2 regions of the Mesorhizobium sp. M1342 genome follow, and region 1 is predicted to be linked to the other one. Evidence: predicted binding sites of a transcription regulator. Region 1 holds the regulator's gene; the other holds the start of a gene.
What was found. The regulator PhoB, encoded in region 1, activates phosphate uptake and scavenging genes when phosphate is short. The targets are predictions, from matches to a motif close to TGTCATNNANCTGTCAT.
Positions count from the first base shown of each region.

Region 2: NKH06_RS21460 (LTA synthase family protein) is a predicted target of PhoB. The motif match lies at 1,149-1,165, and genes of this name have one in related genera.

Region 1 is NZ_JAMYLI010000024.1:26,673-34,244, forward strand. Features, by position in the region: gene pstA (phosphate ABC transporter permease PstA) at 1-1,218, shown strand, start outside; gene pstB (phosphate ABC transporter ATP-binding protein PstB) at 1,237-2,055, shown strand; gene phoU (phosphate signaling complex protein PhoU) at 2,082-2,789, shown strand; gene phoB (phosphate regulon transcriptional regulator PhoB) at 2,806-3,495, shown strand; gene eglC (endo-1,3-1,4-beta-glycanase EglC) at 4,032-5,456, shown strand; gene NKH06_RS23335 (type I secretion system permease/ATPase) at 5,501-7,258, shown strand; gene NKH06_RS23340 (HlyD family type I secretion periplasmic adaptor subunit) at 7,262-7,572, shown strand, end outside.
Region 2 is NZ_JAMYLI010000021.1:984-8,555, reverse strand. Features, by position in the region: gene fabD (ACP S-malonyltransferase) at 1-927, opposite strand, end outside; gene NKH06_RS21460 (LTA synthase family protein) at 1,204-3,135, shown strand; gene NKH06_RS21455 (pilus assembly protein TadG-related protein) at 3,144-4,802, opposite strand; gene rpsF (30S ribosomal protein S6) at 5,258-5,758, shown strand; gene rpsR (30S ribosomal protein S18) at 5,758-6,006, shown strand; gene rplI (50S ribosomal protein L9) at 6,227-6,811, shown strand; gene NKH06_RS21435 (cyclopropane fatty acid synthase) at 7,113-7,572, shown strand, end outside.

The DNA.
Region 1 (7,572 bases):
ATCTATGGCGTCGTGGCGATTTCCGTAGGCCTGGCGTTCCTGGCAATCATGCTGATCACCATCGTCTCGAAAGGCTACACCGCCTTCTGGCAGACGACGGTATCACTGCCGATCTCGTTCGACGAGAAGGTGATCGATCCTTCCGGCAAACGCGCAACCGATCCGAGCGTTCTGATCAAGGCGAATTATCCCAAGCTCGCCGAAAACGCGCTGGTGGCCAAGCTCGGCATCAATCCCGACGATAAGCCGGCGATCAAGCAGCTCAAGGGCTTCCTGTCGGAAGGCGCCCGCGTCCAGTTGCGCGACATCGTTGCCGCCGATCCGTCCGTGATCGGCACGACGCGCGACGTCAACATCCTCGCCGCCGCCAATCTCGACTCGGCTTTCAAGGGTCAGATCGACCTCAGCGTCGAGGAAGCGCGACGCAAGGTCTCGGACCAGCAGATCACCTGGATGAACAAGCTCAAGGCCGAGGGCGCGATGGCCGAGCACTTCAACAGCGGCCTGTTCACCTACGGCGCCTCCAGCCGCCCGGAAACCTCGGGCATGGGCGTGGCGATCATCGGCTCGTTTTATATGATGGTGATCGTGTTGCTGCTGGCGCTGCCGATCGGCGTCGCCGCCTCCATCTATCTGGAGGAGTTCGCCAAGAAGAACCGTTTTACCGACCTTATCGAGGTCAACATCAACAATCTGGCCGCAGTGCCGTCAATCGTCTTCGGCTTGCTCGGCCTCGCGGTGTTCATCAATTTCCTGGGCATGCCGCGCTCTGCCGCCTTCGTCGGCGGCCTGGTGCTGACGCTGATGACGCTGCCGACGATCATCATCGCGACGCGAGCCGCACTTGCAGCGGTGCCGCCGTCGATCCGCTCGGCAGCTCTCGGTCTTGGCGCCTCCAAGATGCAGATGGTGTTCCAGCACATCCTGCCGCTTGCCGCGCCCGGCATCCTCACCGGCACCATCATCGGTCTGGCGCGTGCGCTCGGCGAAACCGCGCCTCTGCTGCTGATCGGCATGGTCGCCTTCGTCGCCGATCCACCGACGACGCCTTTCGATCCGGCCACCGCGCTGCCGGTGCAGATCTATATGTGGGCGAACGAGGCCGAACGCGCCTTCGTCGAGCGTATGTCCGGCGCCATCATCATCCTGCTCGTCTTCCTCATGGCCATGAACATCACCGCGATCGTGCTTCGGCGTCGGTTCGAGCGGCGCTGGTAGAAAAAAAGGCATCTTGGTATGAACATCATGACCGAACAGTCCCTTGAAAACGCAGTGGGCGACAAGATGAAGTCGAACGAAGTGATCAAAATGCGCGGCGACAAGGTCGGCGTGTTCTATGGCGAGAAGCAGGCGCTGTTCGATGTCAATCTCGACGTCCGCCTGAATCAGGTGACGGCGCTGATCGGCCCCTCCGGCTGCGGCAAGTCCACCTTCCTGCGCTGCCTCAACCGCATGAACGACACCATCGATTCAGCACGGGTAACCGGCAAGATAACGCTCGACGAAGAAGACATCTACGACAAGAACATCGATGTCGTCGAACTCAGGGCGCGCGTCGGCATGGTGTTCCAGAAACCCAATCCGTTCCCCAAATCGATCTACGAGAACGTTGCCTATGGTCCGCGCATCCACGGATTGGCCAAGCGCAAGGCCGATATGGATCAGATCGTAGAGTCGAGCCTGAAGAAGGCGGCGATCTGGAACGAGGTCAAGGACCGTTTGCAGGAACCTGGCACGGGTCTTTCCGGTGGCCAGCAGCAGCGTCTGTGCATTGCACGCGCCATCGCCGTGTCACCCGAGGTGATCCTGATGGACGAACCGTGTTCGGCGCTCGACCCGATCGCCACCGCTCGCGTCGAGGAACTGATCGACGAACTGCGTCAGAACTATACCATCGTCATCGTCACCCATTCGATGCAGCAGGCAGCGCGCGTGTCGCAGCGCACCGCGATGTTCCATCTAGGCTATCTGGTCGAGGAGGGCGCCACCGACAAGATGTTCACCACCCCCGACGACAAACGCACCCAGGACTACATCACCGGCCGGTTCGGCTGAGCTCAGGCATACGAGGGACGAAGATCATGGGTGAACATACCGTCGCATCTTTCGATGAGGATCTGGAGCAGATCAGCCAGCTGATCCGCGACATGGGCGATCTCGCCCGCTCGATGGTCAGTGGCTCGACCAGGGCTTTGCTCAATTCGGACAATGCGCTGGCGCAGCGCGTGGTTTCCGATGATGCCATCATGGATGCACGCCAGCGCGAGCTGGACGATCGCGCCATCACGCTGATCGCCAAGCGCCAGCCAATGGCCAACGATCTGCGTGCGGTGGTCGGTTCGATCCGCATGGCCGGCGACCTTGAGCGCATCGGCGACCTTGCCAAGAACATCGCCAAGCGCGTCGGCACTGTCGGGCTGAGTGTCACGCCGCACGACCTTTCGCATTCGATCGACGCGATGGCGCAACTGGTGCTGATCCAGGTGCAGGGGGTCGTCGACGAGTACGCCGCCGCCGACCCGGCAGCGCTTGCCACGCTCAGAAACAATGACGAACGCATCGACGTCAAATACACCTCGGTGTTCCGCGAGCTGCTGACCTACATGATGGAAGATCCCCGCAACATCACGGCGTGCACGCACCTGTTGTTCTGCGCCAAGAACCTCGAGCGGATCGGCGACCACGTGACCAACATCGCCGAAAATGCCTACTATGTTTTGACCGGCACGCAGCTGCCAGCCAATCGTCCGAAGCAGGACGAGACGGCAATGTCCGCGCCAGCGGCATAACAGGGGTGACCAGCCGATGATCGCACCACGCATCATGGTGGTGGAGGATGAGGAGCCGCTAGGCGTGCTGCTCCGCTACAATCTTGAATCCGAAGGTTACCAGGTCGAGGTGGTGACGCGCGGCGACGAGGCCGAAATCCGGCTGCAGGAGAACGTTCCCGACCTTCTCGTGCTCGACTGGATGGTGCCGGCGGTTTCCGGCATCGAACTCTGCCGGCGCCTGCGAATGCGCCCAGAGACCGAGCGGCTGCCGATCATCATGCTGACCGCGCGAGGCGAGGAAAGCGACCGCGTGCGCGGCCTGTCGACCGGCGCCGACGACTATCTGGTCAAGCCCTTCTCGACGCCGGAGTTCATGGCCAGGGTCAAGGCGCTGCTGCGCCGGGCCAAGCCGGAAGTGCTGTCCAGCGTGCTGAAGGTCGGCGACATCGTGCTCGATCGCGAGTCGCACCGGGTCTATCGCAAGAAGAGCGAGATCCGGCTCGGGCCGACCGAATTCCGCCTGCTCGAATTCATGATGCGCCACCCCGGCCGCGTGTTCTCGCGCAGCCAGCTGCTCGACAATGTCTGGGGCGAGACGATTTACATCGACGAACGCACTGTCGACGTGCACGTCGGCCGGCTGCGCAAGGCGGTCAACAACGGCCGCATGCCTGATGTCATCCGCACCATCCGTGGGGCGGGTTACGCGATCAGGGAAGACTAGGTGGCTGTTCCGTCCCGATAGATCGGGAAAACTCGATTAGCACGCGGTCGCCAACAGCCGGTGGAATGTTGCACTCGTCTCATGGATGGGGAGCGAGCACGTGACGCCAGGAGCGGTCATCCTCATCAGGTTTCGAATGACTGCATTTGGGCCAAAGCGACAGGCAGCTTCTGGCGTTCCCCGATCTCCCAAACTCTCTATTGGGGCCCGGCTGGCCGCAGGAAGCACGGCGAATTACTTGGTACGTCGCCATCTTGCCCGCAGACTCCGACCAGAAAGCCACGCAAGAATGACTTTGAGTTAATTTAGATATACGTTCGTCGGATGACGCGTATTCTGCAGAAATATACAATTTTAATAAATTACTTCAAATTATTGCGAGTCCTCTCCTCTTTATTCATTGCTCGTCTGTCGATTGCTCAACGCGATCTCGGATCTAATGACGATTCTGTGGAACGATCTCGTTCTTTGCAGCGTTGCTTGGAAGCGGTCGCCGGACCTTTGACCAGGTCGGGCACCATTGGGAAGGATTTCTGATGAGCACGGTCTTAAATGCCAAGGGCATCCCTCTTGCCTACACCGGCGCTTCCACTCATTGGTTCTCGGCCACCGGGTCTGGACCGGAACTGCATGGCACCTCCGGCAACGACTCCTTCTGGGGAGACACCGGCGTCACTGTCACGATCTACGGTGGCGCCGGCGACGACTACTATCATCTCTATTCCACCAACAATAAGGTGGTCGAGGATCCTGGGGCAGGGATCGACACGATCGACACATGGATGAGCTACAAGCTCCCCGACAATTTCGAGAACCTCGTCGTTACCGGCACCAACCGATTTGCGTTCGGAAATGCGGTGGACAACATCATCAAGGGCGGGTCGGGTCACCAGACGCTGGATGGCGGCAAGGGAAATGATGTCCTGATCGGCGGCGATGGCGCCGATACTTTCGCCATCTCCAAAGGTAATGGAAGCGATCTTATCTTCGACTTCGGTGCGACCGATGCGGTCCGGCTTGACGGCTACGACTTCACTTCGTTCGATGCCGTCCGTTCACAGATGGTCCAGGTGGAATCGAACGTGATGCTGAACCTCGGATCCGACGAGATCCTGGTGTTCAAGAATACGACCATCGACAAGCTGCAGCCCACCCAGTTCGAACTTCCGATCGACAAGTCCGCAATGACGCTGTCCTTCTCCGACGATTTCAACACGCTGAGCCTTCGGGACGGGCAGGACGGCACCTGGAATTCCAATTTCTGGTGGGGAGCGCCGAACGGCAGCACGTTGAGCAGCAATGGTGAGTTGCAGTGGTATATCGACGCCAATTATGGCCCGACGAGTTCGGTCCATCCGTTCAGCGTTGAGAACGGCGTCCTCACCATCACCGCCGCGCAGGCGCCGGAGGACATCAAGCCTCTGATCAACAACTACGAATACACCTCGGGGATCCTGACGACCCACGACACCTTCTCGCAAACCTACGGCTATTTCGAAATGCGGGCGGATCCTCCTGAAACAGCCGGAGCCTGGCCGGCGTTCTGGCTGCTTCCGGAGGACGGCTCGTGGCCGCCGGAGCTGGACGTTGTCGAAACGCGTGGCCAGGACCCGAACACGCTCTACATGACGGCGCATTCCAATGAGACGGGAGCGCACACGAAGGTTTCTTCAACGGTGAACGTTGCGGATACCGACGGTTTCCACACCTATGGCCTGCTCTGGACGAAGGATGAGCTTGTCTGGACCTATGATGGTGTAAAGGTCGCTCAAGCAGCGACGCCGGCCGACATGCACGATCCCATGTATATGCTGGCCAATCTCGCGGTGGGCGGCATTGCCGGCCAGCCTCCTGACCATCTGGCTACGCCAGCGGAGATGAAGATCGACTACATCCGCGCCTATACGCTGGACGACCTGCAGCACCACCCCTTGGACATCGCCGGCGACCATTCGGTCTAAGCGACGCCCTTATGTTGGGGCCATGAGCCGTTAGGAGCGCGGGAATGATTGCACGGTCTGATCTGCGGGCAGTCTTGAGGCGCGCCATCGCCGATGTCGGTGTTTTTTCGTTCCTCATCAACATCCTGCTATTGGTGATCCCCCTTTATCTCTTGCAGATCTATGACCGCGTCCTGCCTTCCTCCAGCGTCGAGACGCTTCTTTACCTCTCTGCTATCGCGGTTCTCGCACTCGCCTTTCTCGGTCTCCTCGATGCGGTCCGCTCCGTTTACACGCAGCGCGTTGCAGCCATTGTCGACAACAGACTGGGCGCGAGGACATTCGCCGTCTCGCTGGAGGCTAAGTACGCCGGGGGAGCAGCCCTGCCTCCACTGCGCGACCTTGCCTCGGTATGCGCCTTCATCAGGTCACGTGGCGCGGCGGTCTTGTTCGACCTGCCGTTTGCTCCGTTCTTCCTCGCCCTGCTGTACCTCATCCATCCTTTGCTGTTCTGGCTTACGCTGGCGGGATCTGGTCTGTTGCTTGCGCTGGTCGTGGCAAATCAGTTTGCCATCGGCAAGAATGATGCCTTGTCGGCGGAACGCTCGGCTGTTGCCAGCCTGTCGGAGCAGGCCTTTGCCCGGAATGCAGAGACGCTGCGCGCCATGGGCATGATCCAAAACGCCGCGCGAGTGTGGGGAAGGCACGTGGCGGAGGCGCTAGTCCTGCATGACCGTTCGTCGATGGCCAACGCGATTTTCAGTGGAACGTCGCGAGCCGTACGCATGATGCTTCAGCTAGCAATACTGGGTGTCGGAGCATGGCTCGTGCTGCAAGGGAAGATGACGGCCGGCATGATCTTCGCGTCTTCCCTGGTGTCGTCCCGTGCGCTGCAGCCGCTCGACCAACTGATCGGGTCATGGCGGCAGATCGTCGACGCCAGACGATCGTGGAAGCGTTTGGACAAGGCGTTTTCCGCCCATCCGGCGCATGCGCAAAAACTGACCTTGCCGGACCCGTCCGGCGAAATTGTCGTGCAGGGCCTCATCTTTGTCGCGCCGAACGCCACACCCGGCACCGAACCCATCATCAAGAGACTGAACTTCCGCATCGGCGCAGGCGAAGCGGTGGCGATAATAGGTCCGAGCGGAGCCGGCAAGTCCACCCTGGCAAGATTACTTGTCGGTGCGATTCAGGCAACCAGCGGCTGCGTCAGGATTGATGGCGCCGATCTCAGAACCTGGGACGAGAAGCAGCTTGGCCGGCATATCGGATATCTCGCTCAGGAGGTGGAGCTCTTTCCCGGATCGATCGCGGAAAATGTCGCCCGCTTTGAACCCGATGCGAATGACGCCTCTATCGTCGAGGCAGCAAAGAATGCCCGGGCGCATGAGCTGATACTGGAGCAGCGAGACGGCTATCAGACCAGAATAGGTTCGTCGGACAGAACACTGTCGGGCGGCGAACGCCAAAGGATCGGGCTGGCGCGCGCTTTTTACGGCAATCCGCATGTTCTCGTTCTGGATGAGCCCAGTACCCATCTCGACGGCAGCGGCGAAGCCGCGCTCGAAGAAGTGCTTGCCGCCGCGAAAGCGGCGGGCGTTACGACAATCGTGATAACGCACCGCCCTTCGGTCGCCGCAGCCTGCGACCGCGTGATGCTTCTACGCAGCGGAGTGATCGAAGCCTTCGGTCCAAGCGGCGACGTGATGCGGCAGCCAATCGCCGGCATCGGCCTTGCCCCACAGCGCAGCATGGCGGTGACAGGGTCTTTTGCAACAACGAACCGCGGCACCCCTCATAGTGTCCGCTTTGGATCGTAGAAGATGACAGCACAGAGCCTCGTCCGGGAAGGCACAGCACGCACCGACATTCGCCGGGTGGCATTCGCCGGATACGCGGCAATGGCGATATTGATGGGTTGCTTTGGCTATTGGGCGGTCAGTGCACCGTTGTCCGGCGCGGTCATCACGCAAGGCACAATCTCGGCGACAGGCGGGAACATCCTCATCCAGCATCCCGAGGGCGGCATCATCCAAGAGTTGCTCGTCCATGAGGGTGATCGGGTGCAACAGGCCCAGGAACTGATCCTGCTGGATCGAACAGCCGCGCAAGCCGAACTCAACCGGCTGACGAG
Region 2 (7,572 bases), on a different contig from region 1:
CAACGCCGCCTCGACCTCAGCCGCGGAGCCGACCGACGCGGTGGCAATGTCGCGGTTGATGCGCCGCGCCAATCCTGAAAGCACCTTGCCGGCGCCGATTTCGTAAAGCGTGGTGATGCCGTTCGCGCCGAACCACTCCACCGTCTCGCGCCAACGCACGCGGCCGGTTATCTGTTCGACCAGGCGGCGGGCGATCTCGTCCGGATCGCTGGTCGGGCTAACCGTGACATTGGATAGGACGGGAACCACCGGCGAATTCTTTGTCACGCCGGCCAGGGCTTCCCGCATGACGTCGGCCGCGGGCGCCATCAGCGCGGAGTGGAAAGGCGCGGAAACCTGCAGCATCAGCGCTCGCTTGGCGCCCTTTTCCGTGCACAGTTTCGCCGCCAGTTCGACCGCAGCCTTGGTTCCGGAAATAACCAGCTGACCGCCGCCATTGTCGTTGGCGATCTGACAGACCGACCCTTTGGATGCCTCGGTGCAGGCTGCTTCGACATCGGCCTGTTCCAATCCGATGATCGCCGCCATGGCGCCCTCGCCGGCCGGCACCGCCGCCTGCATGGCATTGCCGCGTATGCGCAGCAACCGGGCGGCATCGGCAACCGAAACGAAGCCAGCAGCGGCCAACGCCGAATATTCGCCCAGCGAATGACCGGCGACATAGGTGACCTTGCCTTTCAGCGAGAAGCCGCGCGATTCCAGCGCCCGGACCACGGCCAGGGACACCGCCATCAGTGCCGGCTGCGCGTTTGCGGTCAGCGTCAACGCCTCTTCCGGCCCTTCCCAGATCAGCTTCGACAAGTTCTCACCAAGTGCGTCGTCGACTTCCTGGAAGACCCTGCGCGCTTCGGGGAAGGCGTCGGCGAGATCCTTGCCCATGCCGACCGCCTGGCTGCCTTGTCCGGGAAAGGTGAATGCGACGGCCATGCGAGGGCTCCCAAGGGCTGGTTTTGCTTGCCTGAAGACGGGTTTTTCTTGCCTGTGAGGCATGGCGGGGCGCCAAGTCAAGCCCGGTTCGACCCTGCCCGACGGCCGCCTCATCCGCCGAGTGCCTGTTCCGAAAGGCTTTTTGGCGATCACTCCTGATGAAAACCGCTCACGATTCGTTTGCTGGCTCTTCTTATTTTGGCCACAGGCGCTAGCTTTGCGTGACAATTCCATGACAATCGAGTGACGTGTTTGTCGCTGGGTGGGGAAGTTTAAGTGGCAAAGAGTTACAAACGCGCCGGCAAGCCCGCGCCACAGTTCCTGGAAGACGACCCCTCCACCGGCTATCTGCCGGGCAGGAGATGGCCGGTCGTGCGCTATGGGCTTGTCAGCCTGGCGATCGCGGCCGTCCTGGTGTTTGCGATCGAACTGATCGTGCGCGGCGATTTTGCTGGCACCGTCTCCTTCTTCCTGCAGCCGCTGAAGCCCGGCTGGACCACCATCGTCGTCTTCGCGCTGATCCTGATCGGCCTCGATGCGGTGCTCGGCCGCAGCCATCAGAGCCTGATGATCGTCGCGCCGCTGACGCTATCCCTTGCCTTCGTCGGCCACCAGAAGTCGCATTATCTCGGCGATCCGCTCTATCCCACCGATTTCCTCTATGCCCGCCAGATCTTCGCGCTGCTGCCGCTTTTGGTGCGCGACCGGCCGATGACCGCGCTCGCCATGGTCGTCGGCATCGTCGCCGGCCTGTCACTGCTCGTCTACGGCTGGCGGCTGTGGCGCCGCAAGGTTCCCGCGCTCAGCCGCAAGGGCCGCCTTGCCCGGCTGACGCTGGCCGTGCCGCTGCTCGCCTTCTTCGTTTCGATCATGGACTACGCCACCTTCTCCTGGACCAGGGACCGGCTGCAGATCATCCCGATCATGTGGGACCAGAAGGAAAACTATGCCTCCAACGGTTTTGCGCTGGCCTTCGCTCTCAATGTGCCGATGGCGCATGTCTCGGCGCCGCCAGGCTATACCGACAAAGCGATCGCGGCGATCGGCAGACCTGATGTAACCGCCTCGGTGCCGGCCGAGAAGCCCGACATCATCATCGTCATGAGCGAATCCTTCTGGGATCCGACCAAGCTGCCCGGCGTCACCATCACGCCCGATCCGATCCCCAACGTGCGGGCGCTGCGCTCGGGCTCGATGTTCTCGCCGGAATTCGGCGGCATGACCGCCAACATCGAGTTCGAGGCCCTGACCGGCTTTTCCAACGCCTTCCTGCCGGCCGGCAGCATCCCCTATCAGCAATATGTGCGCACGCCGACGCCTTCGCTGGCAACCTTCCTCAAGAGCCAGGGTTACCGGGCGCGCGCCATCCATCCCGGCACCAACTGGTTCTGGAACCGTGGCGCGGTCTACGCCGATTTCGGCTTCAACGACTTCAAGTCGGAAGAGACGCTGCCGCCCATGCAAAAGCGCGGGCCGCTGGCATCGGACGCGGCGATGACCGACGAGATCATCAGCGAGGCCGACGCCAGCGACGAGCCAGTGTTCTTCTTTGCCGTCAGCCTGCAAAACCACGGTCCTTACGAGCCGAACCGCTATTACAATCCGACGCACACGGTGAAGGCGCCGATCAGCCAATGGGCGCGCGAATCGCTGCTTAGCTATGCCGAGGGTTCAGCCGATGCGGATCGCGGCCTTGAACGCCTGGTCGAATGGGCGAAGAAACGCTCCCGTCCCACCGTGATCGCCTTCTTCGGCGATCATCTGCCGCCGCTGGGGCCGGTCTACGTCGAAACCGGCTTCCTCAAGGACAATGTCGCGCCGCGCAAGGAAGCGTCGCCCGAGGCCGCCCTCGAACACCACGAGACGCCGCTGGTCATCTGGTCGAACCGCACCGGGCCGGTTGAAGACGTGGGCGCCGTCAGCCCGGCCTTCCTACCCTATCATATCCTGAAGACGGCGGGCATCACTCATCCCTACTACACCGGTTTCCTGGGTGCGATGAGCGAACGCTACCGTGTCGTCGACCGCAATCTGCTGCTGACGCCGGCTGGCGAGGCCACGCCCGATTGGGCGCGACAAAAGGAGATCGATCCGGCGATCCGCGATTTCCGCCTGCTGCAGTACGATATGATGTTCGGCAAACGCCACGCGGCACCCGACTTCTTCCCCGAAACGGTCGACAAGATTGTCGCCGCCCATACGAGTTGAGACCGCCTTTAGTTCGTCAATTGCAGCTTTGAGAACTTGTTGGCAATCTGCTGGAAGACGTCCGGCAATTTGGTCGGATCGTTGACTGCATAATAGCCGCTCGGATCAGAGGCGCAGGCGCTGTAAAGCGCACGGTTGGCTGCGGTGTCGGACTGCAGCACCATGGTGTAGATCTGCACGCCCTGGTCCTTCAATTGGGTGCAGACGCTTTTGGTCCAGCCATCGACGTTGCGTGCCGCCGTCGTCTGGTTATCCGATCCGAAACGACCGCCGGCCAGATAGCCATATGATGTGTAGTCAGACTTCGTCGGCTGTTGGCTGGCGCCATAGACGACGTTCTCACCGTCGGTGAGCAACAGCACGATCTTGCTGATGCCGGGCGTCTTCCACGGCGCTCCATCGGTGTAGGGCGCGGCGGGCGACAGCACCCGCATACCCCATGACAGGCCCTCGGAGACATTGGTGCCCGAACCGTTCCACTCGGTCATCTGACTGGCTGCCTTGCGCAGCTTGTCGAAATCGTCGGTCAGGGCGACCACCGGGGTCGGACACGCACGGTTCGGGCCGATAGTGATGGGAGAGCCGGTCTCGGTGATGAGTTCCTTGGCGGGCGCAACATATTTGGCGATCTTTTCCCTGGCAGCCCTGTCATCGGGTGACAAAAGGTCGATGAGGTTGCCGAGCAGGTTGCTGAGATCGATGCCCAGAATGTTGATGCCCGACTGGGCAAGCCTGGTTTTGTCGCTGACATCGTTGAGGTAGGAGTTGTTGTAGTATTTGTCCGAATTGCCATAGGCGCCAGACGGCTTTTGGGCGTCTTCGGGATCGTCCGGCGCAAAGTACGGCACGAACAGCGTGTCGGGCTTGGCCGTGTCGGGTGGCGTGTCGGAGATATTGTAAGCGCCTGGCCGCGCCTCGACACAACCCTTCCATCCGGTGCCATTCCATCCGGCATCGGTCCATCCGGTCTTCTTGAGCTGTTTGAAAAGCGCCATGTGGTTCGGTCGCTTGCCGTCGATGACGGGAAAATTGACGCCGTTGGTCGAGGACTTGCCGTCCATGTCGATCCAGGACGGATCGAAGCCGTCGCCATTGACGTTGACAGCGGTTACGAAAGGAACCAGCGAGGCGCGGATCTTGCGCGTCGGCGATTTCGCCGCTTCGAGCGTGTCGAGCAACGATTTTGTCGCCGTCCTCAACGCCGTCATGCGCGCGCCGGCCATCGAGCCGGTGTTGTCCAGCACCAGCACGACTTCGAGCTGGTTGTTCGATTCGACCGCCGAGGCATCGACGACGATGCGCTTGCTGTCGCCGAACAGGAAGGCGAAGTTGAGATTGACGTCCGCCGAGGCAACCGCCTTTGTCTTGACGAAGTTGACGCCCTTGTCGACAGTCAACGTCGCCTGCGCATTGCCGAGCTCGCCATGACCGACGATGTTGGCCTGGAAATAGCGGTTGAAAGCGTCATTGCGGGTGATGTCGAGATCGCCAAGGTGCGAGGAAGCAAGGTTTGCCGAATCGAGAGCGTTTTGCAAATTGCTCTTGGCCCGCATAAGGGTCGAAACATCGGTTGCGAAAGCGACTGCTGTCAGGATGACCGGCAAACCCAGTGCCAGCACAAGCGTGAAATTGCCGCTCTTCGAGCGCCAGAATTTGTCGAGAAGCATCCTTACCCCCGGAAATGCTTGCCGCTTTTGTGCGGTCGTCCGGGCTTTTGCGCCTTCCATGATGAATCGACCGTTGACGGCTGGGCTTCAACTCCACACAACCTTCTAGTGTGGTTAAGACGTGGTTCCCGGAAACCACAACTTCCGCCGTTGCTGCTCCCCGATCGTCACGTGGGACACACGGGAATGCCGCTTGCCCTTGCTTTACGGTCGGATTGCTGTATAGACGCCCGCAATCTGCCGGTCCTTGCTGGGGGCTGAACGGAGGGCCGGAGGTCTTTTCGAAAACCTTCGTGTGAAGCCGGAAGTGCTTCCGCCTCCCGTGTCTCCGCTCTCGACCGTCTCGTCATGCTCCTTTCTTCCCCCTGCCCCTTCGAGGGTTTGCGGGTCCGAGAAGTTGCAGAGGCTTTTGCCGCCGGGAACCGGGAGAGAAACGAAGAAAGGCATAAGACATAATGGCTCTTTACGAACATGTGTTTCTTGCCCGGCAGGACCTCTCGCAGCAGCAGGTCGATGCGCTTGTCGAACAGTACAAGGGTGTCATCTCCGCGAATGGCGGGTCCGTCGGCCGGGTCGAGAACTGGGGACTGAAGTCCCTCACCTACCGGGTCAACAAGAACCGGAAGGCTTACTACACGCTGATGGACCTGAATTGCCCGGCGGCCGCGCTCAACGAGATGGAGCGCCAGATGGGCCTGTCCGAAGACGTGCTGCGTTTCCTGACCATCAAGGTCGAGGCGCATGAGGAAGGCCCGTCGGCCATGATGCAGAAGCGCGAAGAGCGCTCGGAACGCGGCGGCTTCGGCGACCGCGACCGTGGCGATCGTGGTCCGCGCTCGTTCGGCGATCGTGATCGCGGCGACCGTGGCGATCGTCCGCCGCGCTCGTTCGGCGACGCTGGTGCCGATCGTGGCCCGCGCCGTCCGCGCGAAGGCTTTGAAGGGGGTGCAGAATAATGGTCGACATCAATCAGATCCCGACCCGGCGCCCGTTCCATCGCCGCCGCAAGACCTGCCCGTTCTCCGGCGCCAACGCGCCCAAGATCGACTACAAGGACGTGCGTCTGCTGCAGCGCTACATTTCGGAGCGCGGCAAGATCGTGCCGTCGCGCATCACCGCCGTCAGCCAGAAGAAGCAGCGCGAACTCGCCAAGGCGATCAAGCGCGCCCGCTTCCTCGGCCTGCTGCCCTACGTGGTTCGTTAATAGCGCCAATGCGGGCGGCTCGCCGCCCGCTCTTCTCCCACGGCGACGGGCGCCGCAGGGTCGAACATCAAATCCCGGGTTGAGGTCAAAGACCTCTAACTGCCGCGACAGGCAGGACAGCGTCACCAGCGCCCCCGGGCGCTCAAGCTTCCTGACCTGTTCCAAGACATTCGGCGTCGATCTCATCGATCGATTGGCGCCCAACCGAAGGAACAAAACCATGGACGTCATTCTTCTCGAACGCGTTTCCCGCCTCGGCCAGATGGGCGACACCGTCAAGGTCAAGGACGGCTTTGCCCGTAACTTCCTGCTGCCGCAGGGCAAGGCGCTGCGCGCCAACGAAGCCAACAAGAAGAAGTTCGAAGGCCAGCGCGCCCAACTCGAAGCCCGTAACCTCGAGCGCAAGTCGGAAGCGGCCCAGATCGCCGAAAAGCTCGACGGCAAGAGCTTCATCGCCGTCCGCTCCGCCGGCGAAACCGGGCAGCTTTACGGTTCCGTTTCGACCCGCGACATCGCCGATCTGCTGACGGCGGAAGGTTTCTCGATCAACCGCAACCAGATCCTGCTCAACCAGCCGATCAAGACCATCGGTGTCACCAATGTGGCGATCGCGCTGCATCCGGAAGTCGAGGTCACCGTCACGCTCAACATCGCCCGCACGGCCGACGAAGCCGAGCGCCAGGCCAAAGGCGAGACACTGACCACCGCCGAAGCCATCTATGGCGACGACATCAACGACAACGCCCGGCCGGAGAACTTCTTCGATCCGAACACCGAGTTCGAGGGCGGCGAAGACAACGCCTGATCACACTTCGCAAGACGATTGGAGCCATGGGCTGATCACGACTTAAAGCCAAGCTCCGATCACTTTGCCGTCATCCAGCCATGCTGGACCAATGCCCGGGTCTCTCGCCCGGGCATTTTTGTGCCAAATGGAACTTTTCGAACCCCTATATATTGTTGCAGACTATGGCGTAGCGCGTCCTTTGGCCGCGCAAAGCACGCTGTGCAACTTTGGTTCGGCGCAAGACCCCCGGCGAAATCGATCCCGATTTTCGCGGTCACGCGCCAAGGCAGCCTGTCTGGCCGAGAGGGGACATTTGGTCATGAATATTCTGTTGAAGCGCGTTCTCGACCGCCTGGTGCGCACCGGCAATCTCAAGGTGACCGGCCCCAAGGGCTCGGCTGTGGTTTTCGGCGACGGCAGCGGCGAACCGGTGCACATGCATATCAAGACGGCGCATGCCGAGCGCGCCATCACCTTCGATCCAATGTTGGCGGTTCCGGAATCCTACATGGACGGCGAACTCGACATCCTCGAAGGCGGGGTGCTGGGCGTGATGCGCATCGCTTTCCAGAACATGGGCAGCGGCGGCATCGACGCCACCTGGTCGAAGGCCATCGAAGGGCTGCGCCACGCCTTCCGCCGCCTGCAGCAGATCAACACCGCCTCGCGCTCGCGCCGCAACGTGCAGCGCCACTACGATTTGTCGGGCGACCTCTACCGGCTCTTCCTCGACCAGGACATGCAGTATTCCTGCGCCTATTTCGAGCAGCCGGACATGA